One region of the Streptomyces sp. NPDC048603 genome, then DNA from elsewhere that is predicted to be linked to it. Evidence: predicted binding sites of a transcription regulator. Region 1 holds the regulator's gene; the other holds the start of a gene.
The links. Region 1 encodes HrcA, which represses chaperone genes, less so after heat shock. Its sites were predicted from a motif close to TTNGCACTCNGNNNNNCNGAGTGCNAA; they were not measured.
Positions count from the first base shown of each region.

Region 2: ACGFQ9_RS10700 (FmdB family zinc ribbon protein) is a predicted target of HrcA. The motif match lies at 3,236-3,262, and genes of this name have one in related genera.

Region 1 is NZ_JBICVY010000011.1:192,586-197,950, forward strand. It holds gene ACGFQ9_RS27415 (nitronate monooxygenase) at 1-158, opposite strand, end outside; gene dnaJ (molecular chaperone DnaJ) at 282-1,418, opposite strand; gene hrcA (heat-inducible transcriptional repressor HrcA) at 1,419-2,435, opposite strand; gene ACGFQ9_RS27430 (MBL fold metallo-hydrolase) at 2,627-3,358, shown strand; gene ACGFQ9_RS27435 (DUF3097 domain-containing protein) at 3,413-4,225, shown strand; gene ACGFQ9_RS27440 (Uma2 family endonuclease) at 4,203-4,781, opposite strand; gene hemW (radical SAM family heme chaperone HemW) at 4,881-5,365, opposite strand, start outside.
Region 2 is NZ_JBICVY010000004.1:197,765-203,129, forward strand. It holds gene ACGFQ9_RS10690 (potassium/proton antiporter) at 1-1,239, shown strand, start outside; partial or broken gene ACGFQ9_RS10695 (MFS transporter) at 1,835-2,983, shown strand; gene ACGFQ9_RS10700 (FmdB family zinc ribbon protein) at 3,273-3,566, shown strand; gene ACGFQ9_RS10705 (S-methyl-5'-thioadenosine phosphorylase) at 3,677-4,510, shown strand; gene ACGFQ9_RS10710 (GNAT family N-acetyltransferase) at 4,607-5,101, opposite strand.

The DNA.
Region 1 (5,365 bases):
ATCTCCTGGTACATGCCGTCGGCGGTCTTGTAGCCGCCGGCCAGGAAGCCCAGCCCGCCGGCCTCGGACACGGCGGCGGCGAGCGGCGGGCAGGACGCTCCGCCCGCCATGGGGGCCTGCACGATCGGGTGGAAGAGACCGTTCAGTGCGGAGGACATGAGCTGCATCGTGCCATGTCCCCCGCACCTCACCGAATCGTTCCATTCGCCTGGCATAGTCCGGTTGCGCAACCGGCCAGGCGCCGCGCCGCGGCGGGGAACGCCGCGGCGGCGGCTCGCGGCTCAGCGGCCGTTGAAGGCGTCCTTGAGCCGGCTGAACAGGCCCTGCTGGCCCGGCGCGAACTGGCCCATCGGCCGCTCCTCGCCACGCAGCTTGGCCAGCTGCCGCAGCAGGTCCTCCTGCTGGGCGTCCAGCTTGGCCGGGGTCTGCACCTCGACGTGGACGATCAGGTCGCCGCGTCCGTTGCCGCGCAGGTGGGTGACGCCGCGGCCGTGCAGCGGGATCGACTGGCCGGACTGGGTGCCGGGCCGGATGTCGACCTCCTCCATGCCGTCGAGCGTCTCCAGCGGGCACTTGGTGCCGAGCGCGGCCGCGGTCATCGGGAGCGTCACCGTGCAGTGCAGGTCGTCCCCGCGCCGCTGGAACACCGGGTGCGGCAGCTCGTGGATCTCCACGTACAGGTCGCCGGCGGGTCCTCCGCCGGGGCCGACCTCGCCCTCGCCGGCGAGCTGGATCCGGGTCCCGTTCTCCACACCGGCCGGGATCTTGACCGTCAGGTCGCGGCGGGACCGGACCCGGCCGTCGCCCGCGCACTCCGGGCAGGGGGTCGGGACCACGGTGCCGAAGCCCTGGCACTGCGGGCACGGGCGGGAGGTCATGACCTGGCCGAGGAAGGACCGCGTCACCTGGGAGACCTCGCCGCGGCCGCGGCACATGTCACAGGTCTGCGCGGAGGTGCCGGGCGCGGCACCCTCACCGGAGCAGGTGGTGCAGACGATCGCCGTGTCGACGTGGATGGGCTTGGTCGTGCCGAAGGCGGCCTCGTCCAGCTCCAGGTCGAGGCGGATCATCGCGTCCTGGCCGCGCCGGGTGCGCGAGCGCGGGCCGCGCTGCGACGCCTGTCCGAAGAAGGCGTCCATGATGTCCGAGAAGTTGCCGAAGCCACCGGCTCCGAAACCGCCCGCGCCACCGCCGCCGGAGGCGGACAGCGGGTCGCCGCCGAGGTCGTAGACCTGCTTCTTCTGCGGGTCCGACAGCACCTCGTACGCGGCGTTGATCTCCTTGAAACGCTCCTGCGTCTTGGGATCGGGGTTCACGTCCGGGTGGAGCTCGCGCGCGAGCTTGCGGAACGCCTTCTTGATCTCGTCCTGCGATGCATCGCGGCGCACGCCGAGTACGGCGTAGTAGTCCGTGGCCACTTACGACTCCGCCAGGATCTGTCCGACGTAACGTGCCACTGCGCGTACCGCTCCCATCGTTCCGGGGTAGTCCATGCGGGTCGGGCCGACCACGCCGAGTTTGGCGACTGTTTCGCCGCCCGAACCGTAGCCGACCGAGACGACGGACGTGGAGTTGAGTCCTTCGTAGGCGTTCTCGTGGCCGATGCGTACGGTCATCCCCGACTCGTTGACCTCGCCGAGCAGCTTGAGGAGCACGACCTGCTCCTCGAGTGCTTCCAGCACCGGCCGGATGGTCAGGGGAAAATCGTGTCCGAAGCGGGTCAGATTGGCGGTACCGCCGATCATCAGCCGCTCCTCGGTCTCCTCGACCAGGGTTTCGAGGAGGATGGCGAGGACCGTCTGGACCGTCACGCGGTCCTCGGCCTCGAAGGATTCCGGCAGGTCCTGCACCAGCTGCGGCACGTCGGCGAAGCGGCGGCCGACGACCTTGCCGTTGAGCCGGGCCCGCAGGTCCGCCAGCGACTGCTCGCCGAACGGCGCCGGGCAGTCGACCATGCGCTGCTCGACCCGGCCGGTGTCGGTGATCAGGACGAGCATCAGGCGGGCCGGGGCGAGCAGGAGCAGCTCGACGTGCCGGACGGTGGAACGGGTCAGCGAGGGGTACTGGACGACGGCGACCTGCCGGGTCAGCTGCGCGAGCAGCCGTACCGTGCGGCCGACGACGTCGTCGAGGTCCACGGCCCCGTCGAGGAAGTTCTGGATGGCGCGGCGCTCGGGAGTCGACAGCGGCTTGACCCCGGCCAGCTTGTCGACGAACAGGCGGTAGCCCTTGTCGGTGGGGATGCGGCCGGCGCTGGTGTGGGGCTGCGCGATGTAGCCCTCCTCCTCCAGCACGGCCATGTCGTTGCGGACCGTGGCGGGCGACACGCCGAGCCTGTGCCGTTCGGTGAGCGCCTTGGAGCCGACCGGCTCCTCCGTCCCGACGTAGTCCTGGACGATGGCGCGCAGCACCTCGAGTCTGCGTTCGCTGAGCATTGCGTGCCACCTCCAGCTGTGAGCGTCCGTTTGCGTTCCGTGATTGGCACTCACGCGGTGCGAGTGCCAGAGATCCCCCCGGTCAGTGTACGGCGGGCAGGTACGCCCGAGGCAAGGGAGCTCGTCGCGGCGCTCGTCACGCTCGCCCGTCGGGCCCTCGTCCCCTCCGCCCGTCAAGGTAGCGTCGCGCCATGGACGTGCGTTGGGAAGAGGCGGGCTGGGAACGGCTGACCGGGCGCGCCGGGAGGCGGCGGCTCCCGGTGTGGGACTGCACGGTGGGGCTGGTGGTGGGCGACGACGCGGTGCTGCTGGTGGACCCGGGTTCGAGCGTGCGCGAGGGCGCGGAGCTGCGGGCGCAGGCGGAGCGGCTGACGGGTCGGCGGGTGACCCATATCGCATTCACCCACGGGCATTTCGATCATGTGCTGGGGGCGGCGGCGTTCGCGGGGGCCGAGGTCTTCGGCGCGGTCGGGCTGGACGGACTGCTGGGCACCGCAGCGGGCCGGGAGGAGCTGCGCGGGGACGCGGTGCGGAACGGGCTGCCGGAGGAGGACGCGGCCGGGTCGGCCGAGCTGCTGCAGGCACCGCGGCACCTGGTGTCGGGCGAGTGGACGCTGGAACTGGGCGGGGTGCAGGTGCTCCTCGCGAACGTGGGGCCGGGGCACTCGCGCCACGACCTGGCGGTGTTCGTGCCGGGCGGCGGCCGCGAGGTGGTCTTCTGCGGGGACCTGGTCGAGGAGTCCGGGGAGCCGCTGGCGGGCCCGGACGCGGTGCCGCGGCAGTGGCCGGCGGCTCTGGACCGGCTGCTCGCCCTGGGCGGCGAGGACGCGCTGTACGTGCCGGGGCACGGGGCGGTGGTCGACGCGGCCTTCGTGCGTGCCCAGCGCGCCGCGCTGGCCGAGCGCTTCGGCGTGTCACCTTGATCGGCTCCGGCGTGTCGGCTTGATCTCCGGGCGGTTGCCCCTACCCTCGGCCGGATGCGTGAGTACTCCCCCGACCTGACCCCCGCGTGGAAGCGCCCCAAGCCGGTGCCGGAGGTGGCGGCCGAGCCCGATCTGGTGGTCGAGGTGGCGGGTACGGAGTTCTGCGGGGCGGTGGTGGGCTGCGAGGCCGGCACCGTGACCCTGGAGGACCGCTTCGGCAAGCGCCGGGTGTTCCCGCTGGAGCCGCGCGGGTTCCTGCTGGACGGGGCGGTGGTGACCCTGGTCCGGCCGGGGCGCGCGCCCGCGGCCCCGGCCCGTACGGCGTCGGGCTCGATCGCGGTGCCGGGGGCCCGGGCGCGGGTGGCCCGGGCGGGCCGCGTCTACGTGGAGGGCCGGCACGACGCCGAGCTGGTGGAGCGGGTCTGGGGCGACGACCTGCGCATCGAGGGGGTGGTCGTGGAGTACCTGTCGGGCATCGACGACCTCCCGGCGATCGTCGCGGAGTTCGGCCCGGCGCCGGACGCCCGCCTCGGCGTCCTGGTGGACCACCTGGTGCCCGGCTCGAAGGAGTCCCGGCTGGCGGAGCGGGTCTCCTCGGTCCCGGACGTCCTGGTGGTGGGCCACCCGTACGTGGACGTCTGGCAGGCGGTGAAGCCGTCCGCCCTGGGCATCCCGGCCTGGCCGGTCGTCCCGCCGGGCCAGGACTGGAAGACGGGCGTGTGCCGGGCCCTGGGCTGGCCGGAGAACACGGGCGCGGCCTGGCAGCACATCCTGTCGCGGGTCTCGTCGTACCGGGACCTGGAGCCGACGCTGCTGGGGCGGGTGGAGGAGCTGATCGACTTCGTTACGGTCGGCGGTGCCGCTTGAACTTGGGGAGGGTGCCGAACTCGCTGGTGTCCAGCTCGATACCGAGCACGTCCAGCGGGAGGGACTGCCCGAAAGGCACTCGGAGTTCCTCCTGGTAGTCGGCCTCGTCTCCACGCCCCTGCGGCTTGGTCAGCAAGAGGCAGCCCGCGAAGAAGGGGTCGATGATCAGGTAGGCGGGCACCCGGCCTGCTGCGTACATCCCACGCTTCAGGCCGTAGTCCTGGTCGATGCTCGACTTGGAGACGACCTCCACCAGGAGAGTGATGACCTCAGATGGCATCAGCCGTCCGACTTCCGGCCCCACTCCTCGCTCCACCACCACGAGGTCCGGCTGGGGCTCACTGGTCTCCTCGAGGATGGCAATGTCCTGCGTCTGAAGGCGTCGCCAACTCGTCCGTGGAATCTGGTCTTGAACCGCCTCCACGATGTCGTTGTGGACCACGTCGGGCCCCGCCATCATCACAATGTCCCCCCGCAGAAGCTCGATCTTGAAGCGGCCGAAGAGCTCGGGGCGCTCATCGAACACGGCGTTGATCTGCTCGTACACAGCGGTCATCTCAGTGGTCCTCCACATCAGCCGCGTGCCACAGCGGCAGCCTACGAACAGCGTAGGCAGCGCGGGTCGGGATCCGCGGGGATTCACTCCGGCGAGTGATCAGTCCACGAGGTCGCGCACGACCGCGTCGGCCAGCAGTCGCCCCCGCAAGGTCAGCACGGCCCGCCCGGCCTCGTACGGCGCCGGTTCCAGGAGCCCGTCGGCCAGCGCCCGCCGGGACGCCGCGAGCCCGGCCGGGGCCAGCAGGGACAGCGGGACGCCGTCCACCAGCCGCAGCTCCAGCAGGATCCGCTCCACCCGCCGGTCCTCCTCGGAGAGGACCTCACGACCGGCACCGGGCGAGCGGCCCTCCGCCAGCGCCGCCGCGTAGGCGCCGGGGTGCTTCACGTTCCACCACCGGGTGCCGCCGACGTGGCTGTGCGCGCCGGGACCGGCGCCCCACCAGTCGGCACCGCGCCAGTACAGCTCGTTGTGCAGGCAGCGGCCCGCCTCGGTGGTGGCCCAGTTGGACACCTCGTACCAGCCGTAGCCGGCCGCGGCGAGGGTCTCGTCCGCGATCAGGTAGCGGTCGGCGTGCACGTCGT
Region 2 (5,365 bases), on a different contig from region 1:
CCGGCCGCGGTGATGCTGTCCCTGGTCGGCGTCGCGGTCAGCGTGGGCGTGACGGCCGCCGGCGCCCACTACCTGATCGGGCTGGAGTGGCGGCAGGCGCTGCTGATCGGCGCGGTCGTCTCCTCGACCGACGCGGCGGCGGTCTTCTCCGTCCTGCGGAAGGTGCCCCTGCCGTCCCGGGTCACCGGCGTCCTGGAGGCCGAGTCCGGCTTCAACGACGCCCCCGTGGTGATCCTGGTGGTGGCCTTCTCCACGGTCGGCCCCATCGACGACTGGTACGTCCTCATAGCCAAGATCCTGCTGGAGCTGGCCATCGGCGCGACCATCGGACTCGCGATGGGCTTCCTGGGCGCGTACGGGCTCCGGCACGTGGCCCTGCCCGCCTCCGGCCTCTACCCGATCGCCGTGATGGCCATCGCGGTGTCGGCCTACGCGGCGGGCGCCCTGGCGCACGGCTCCGGCTTCATCGCGGTCTACCTCGCGGCGATGGTGCTGGGGAACTCGAAGCTGCCGCACTGGCCGGCCACCCGCGGGTTCGCCGACGGCGTGGGCTGGATCGCCCAGATCGGCATGTTCGTCCTGCTCGGCCTGCTGGTGACTCCGCACGAGCTGGGCGACGACATCTGGCCCGCCGTGGTCATCGGCCTGGTGCTCACGCTGGTGGCGCGTCCGCTGGAGGTGTTCGTCAGCCTGCTGCCGTTCCGGCTGCCCTGGCAGGAGAAGACCCTGATGTCCTGGGCCGGCCTGCGCGGCGCGGTGCCGATCATCCTCGCGACGATCCCGATGGTGTCCGGGATCGGGGGTAGCGAGCGGGTCTTCAACATCGTCTTCGTGCTGGTGGTCGTCTACACGCTGGTGCAGGGCCCGACCCTGCCCTGGCTGGCCCGGAAGCTGAACCTCCGGGAGACCGGCGAGGCTGCCGCGGACCTCGGGATCGAATCGGCACCGCTGGAGAAGCTGCGCGGGCACCTGCTGTCCTTCGGTATCCCGGCCGGCTCGCGGATGCACGGCGTGGAGGTCAGCGAACTGCGACTGCCGGCCGGAGCGGCCGTCACCCTCGTCGTCCGCGAGGAGAAGAGCTTCGTGCCGCTGCCCTCGACGGTGCTGCGGCACGGGGACGAGCTGCTGGTGGTGGCGACGGACCCGGTGCGGGACGCGGCGGAGGCGCGGCTGCGGGCGGTGGCCCGGGGCGGCAAGCTGGCCGGCTGGCTGGGGACCGGCGGGGGCTCGCTGCACTGAGCTGCAGGGCAGGCCCCGTACTCCCCGGGAGGCCCCGGAAGGCCCCGGAAGCCATTACAAACAGGCCCCACCCCCTGGCCAGCGGCCGATCGTACGAGGCTCCGAAGGGCCACCCAGAGGATCGTCCGACCGGTCCGGGGCTTCGTTCACCAGGCGAACGGGAGGTTTCACTCCTGTTTCCATGGGAGAGGAATGTGAAGGTCCGCTTAATCAAAGGTTAAGACACGTCTTGTCAGCGTAATCACAGGGCGTGGCGACGACTTTGCCTGTACGATGAAGGGACACAAACGAACCAACTCTGCCTGACGCAGAGCTGGCGCGACCGCTCGGCGGCCGCGGCACCCCTCTCCGTGGGTGCCCAGGTATCACTCGGTTCTGCGCAAGAGGACAGCTCTCGGAGCTCCCACATGTACGGGTGCGGCTCACAAGGCCCGCACCGCCCGCAGACGGGGATGCTCTACCAGGCAGCAGAAAGGCAAGGGCCGTGACATCCGCGGTCACGACCAGCAAGTCCGAGACGTCGTCCTCCACCACTGCCACTGCTGCGCACACCGCCAAGCCCGGTTACGGCGCACTCCTTCGCACCCCCGGCGCCATGAGCTTCGTGCTCCCCGGCTTCGCCGCCCGGCTGCCGTTCGGAATGCTGACGATCAGCATCCTGCTCCTCGTCCAGCACACCACCGGCTCGTACGCGAACGCCGGCATCGTCGCCGCCGTCACCGGCATCTCGATGGCCCTGTTCGCCCCCGTGATGGGCCACTTCACCGACCGCCACGGCCAGGGCTCCGTCCTGGTCCCCGTGGTGATCACGCACTCCGCCGCGGTGAGCGGCCTCGCCGCCCTCGCCCTGACCGGCGCCCCGCTCTGGGCGCTCGCACTGGCCGCCGTCCCGGCCGGTGCGAGTGTCCCGCAGGTCGGCCCGATGGTGCGCGCCCGCTGGGCCGCGCGCCTGGAGGGTTCGCCGCTGCTGCCGACGGCCGCCGCCTTCGAGTCCGTGACCGACGAGTTCACCTTCGTGGTGGGACCGGTCCTGGCCACCGCCCTGTGCACCGGAGTGCACCCGGGCGCCGGCCTGGTGACCGAGGCCGCGCTGACGCTGCTCGGCGGGCTGCTGTTCGCCGCCCAGCGCGCCACCCAGCCCCAGCCGCGCGGCCGCGCCGCCGCTGCCGGTGAGAAGCACGTCCCGGCGTTCACCGTCCCCGCCCTGTGGGTCCTGATCGCCGCCTTCGTCGGCATCGGTGCCGTCTTCGGCGGCATGCAGGTCTCCCTGGCGGCCTTCTCCAACGAGATCGGCAACCCCGGTGCCAACGGTCTGCTCTACGGCGTCTTCGCCGCGGGCAACATGATCGCCGGCATCACCATGGGCGCCATCGCCTGGAAGGTCGGCCCGCGCCGCCGCCTGATCCTGGGGTACGTCGGCCTCACCGCGGCCGCCTCGCTGCTGTGGACCGCGGACTCCGCGGTGGTGCTCGGCGGGATCGGCCTGCTGGTCGGCCTGTGCATCGCCCCGGCCCTGATCACCGGCTTCACGATGGTCGAGAGCCTGGTCCCGGCCGGGTCCCGCACCGAGGCGTTCACCTGGCTGACCGGCGCGGTCGCCTTCGGCCAGGCCGGCGCCGTGGTCGTGGCGGGCCGGCTGACCGACGCGCACGGCTCCGCCTTCGGGTTCCTGGTGCCGATGGCCGCGACCGTTCTGGCGCTCGCCACGCTGCTGGCGCTGCGCGGCAGGCTGGCGCCGAAGACCACGCACAGCCGCATCGTGATCCCCTCGGCGGCGGCGGCCAAGGCCGCAGCTCAGAACGGTGCCAAGGCCGCAGGCCAGAGCGGCGCCAAGGCCGTCGTCGGCACCGGCTCCGACGGGTCCGTCAAGCAGGCCGCGAGTGCTCCGCGCCAGACTGGCGGGCAGCCCGTGGCACGGGTGAACGAGCGTGGTGTCGGTCACCGCGTGCCTGTGACGGTGGACTGATCCGCCGGAATAGGTCACCATGGAGCGTCGTTAGCACTCATTGAGTCAGAGTGCCAGGAGGAAGATCGTGCCGACCTACCAGTACCAGTGCACCGAGTGCGGTGAGGGCCTCGAGGCCGTGCAGAAGTTCACGGACGACGCCCTGACCGAGTGCCCGAGCTGCAAGGGACGCCTGAAGAAGGTGTTCTCCGCGGTCGGCATCGTCTTCAAGGGTTCCGGTTTCTACCGGAACGACAGCCGTGGCGCCTCGTCGAGCAGCACGCCCGCGTCGAGCTCCTCGAAGCCCGCGTCGTCGTCCTCGACGTCGACCGCGGCTCCGGCTGCCGCGCCGGCCGCCGCGCCGAGCACCCCGGCCGCCTGACGCTCCGTACCCGGTGCGCGAGCCGGAAGAGCTGAGCAGAGGCCCCCTCGCCCACCGGGCGCGGGGGCTTCCGCGTACCCCGGACGGGGGTCTCTCGTAGGGTGGTCCGCATGGTGAACGCAGAGATCGGCGTAATTGGCGGCTCGGGCTTCTACTCCTTCCTGGAGGACGTGTCCGAGATCCAGGTCGACACCCCGTACGGGGCACCGAGCGACTCGCTCTACGTGGGCGAGCTGGCCGGGCGGACGGTGGTCTTCCTGCCACGTCACGGCCGCGGGCACCACCTCCCTCCGCACCGGATCAACTACCGCGCCAACCTGTGGGCACTGCGCTCGGTGGGCGTCCGCCAGGTGCTGGGCCCGTGCGCGGTGGGCGGTCTGCGTCCCGAGTACGGCCCGGGCACCCTGCTGGTCCCCGACCAGCTGATGGACCGGACGAAGTCCCGTGCGCAGACCTACTTCGACGGGCACCCGCTTCCCGACGGCACCATCCCCAACGTGGTCCACACGACCTTCGCCGACCCGTACTGCCCGGTCGGGCGGTCGGTCGCGCTGGCGGCGGCGCGCGGGCGCTCCTGGGAGCCGGTGGACGGCGGCACCATGGTGGTCGTGGAGGGGCCGCGGTTCTCCACCCGGGCCGAGTCGCGGTTCCACGCGGCGATGGGCTGGTCGGTGGTCGGCATGACCGGGCACCCGGAGGCCGTCCTCGCCCGTGAGCTGGGGCTCTGCTACACCTCGATGGCGCTGGTGACGGACCTGGACGCGGGTGCGGAGACCGGCGAGGGCGTCTCCCACACGGAGGTGCTGAAGGTCTTCGGCGAGAACATCGGCCGGCTCCGTGAGGTGCTCTTCGACGCCGTGGCCGCGCTGCCGCCGGCGGAGTCGCGCTCCTGCCTGTGCACGCACGCGCACGACGGCTGGGACCTGGGCATCGAGCTGCCGTAGCGGACCGTCCGGCGGGCCGGGACCGGTCCGGGGGACCCGGTCGGCCCGCCCCTGGACCCGGTCCGCCCGCCCCCGCCTCCCCCGGCAGGGCTTTCCTCAGGTGCCTTCCGGGCGGGCGGGGAGGACGAGGCGGAGGAACTCGATCTCCTCGCCGCGCGCGCGGGCGTACTCGCGGACCGACCCCGTGACGACGAAGCCGCATTTCTCCAGGACCCGGACCGAGCCGGTGTTGTCGGCCGCGGCGAAGCCGTACAGGGGGCGGACTGTCTCCATGGCGAGCAGGGCCCGCAGGGCCGCGGTGGCCACGCCGCGCCCCCAGTAGAGGCGCCCGACGGCGTAGGTGACCTCACGTTCCCCGGGCGGGCCGTAGACGGCCGCGTGGCCCGCAGCCTGCCCGTCGGCGAGGATCGTCCGGACGGTCACCGTGGGGTCGGAGCGGACCTTGGCCCAGTGGGTGTCGAAGGCCGACCGGTCGTAGTGGTAGCCGCGGGTCATCGCGGCCATGTGCCGGGCCCCGGGGTCCGTGGCGTGCTCCCAGAAGGCCGCCAGGTCCCCGTCCCGTACGTCTCGCAGGCTCACCGCCGGTGTCATGGCGGGAGCGTAACCCGTGTGGGTGGCCGGTTTTTCCACAGGCCGGGGGGTGTCCACAGGCCGGGGCGGGGTGGGGGTGGGTTACCGCATCGTGAGGGGTGTCCGGGCGCGGTGTCCGGGGTGAACTCCCTCTCGACGGGTGGTGGTCGGCATGTCCGGCGCTCTCTTCCCTTCTCCCTCCTCCTCTCCTTCCTCCTCTCCTTCCTCCTCTTCCTGCTCCTCTTCCTCGCTCAGCTCCCCGCTCTCCTCCTCGTTTCCCTCCGC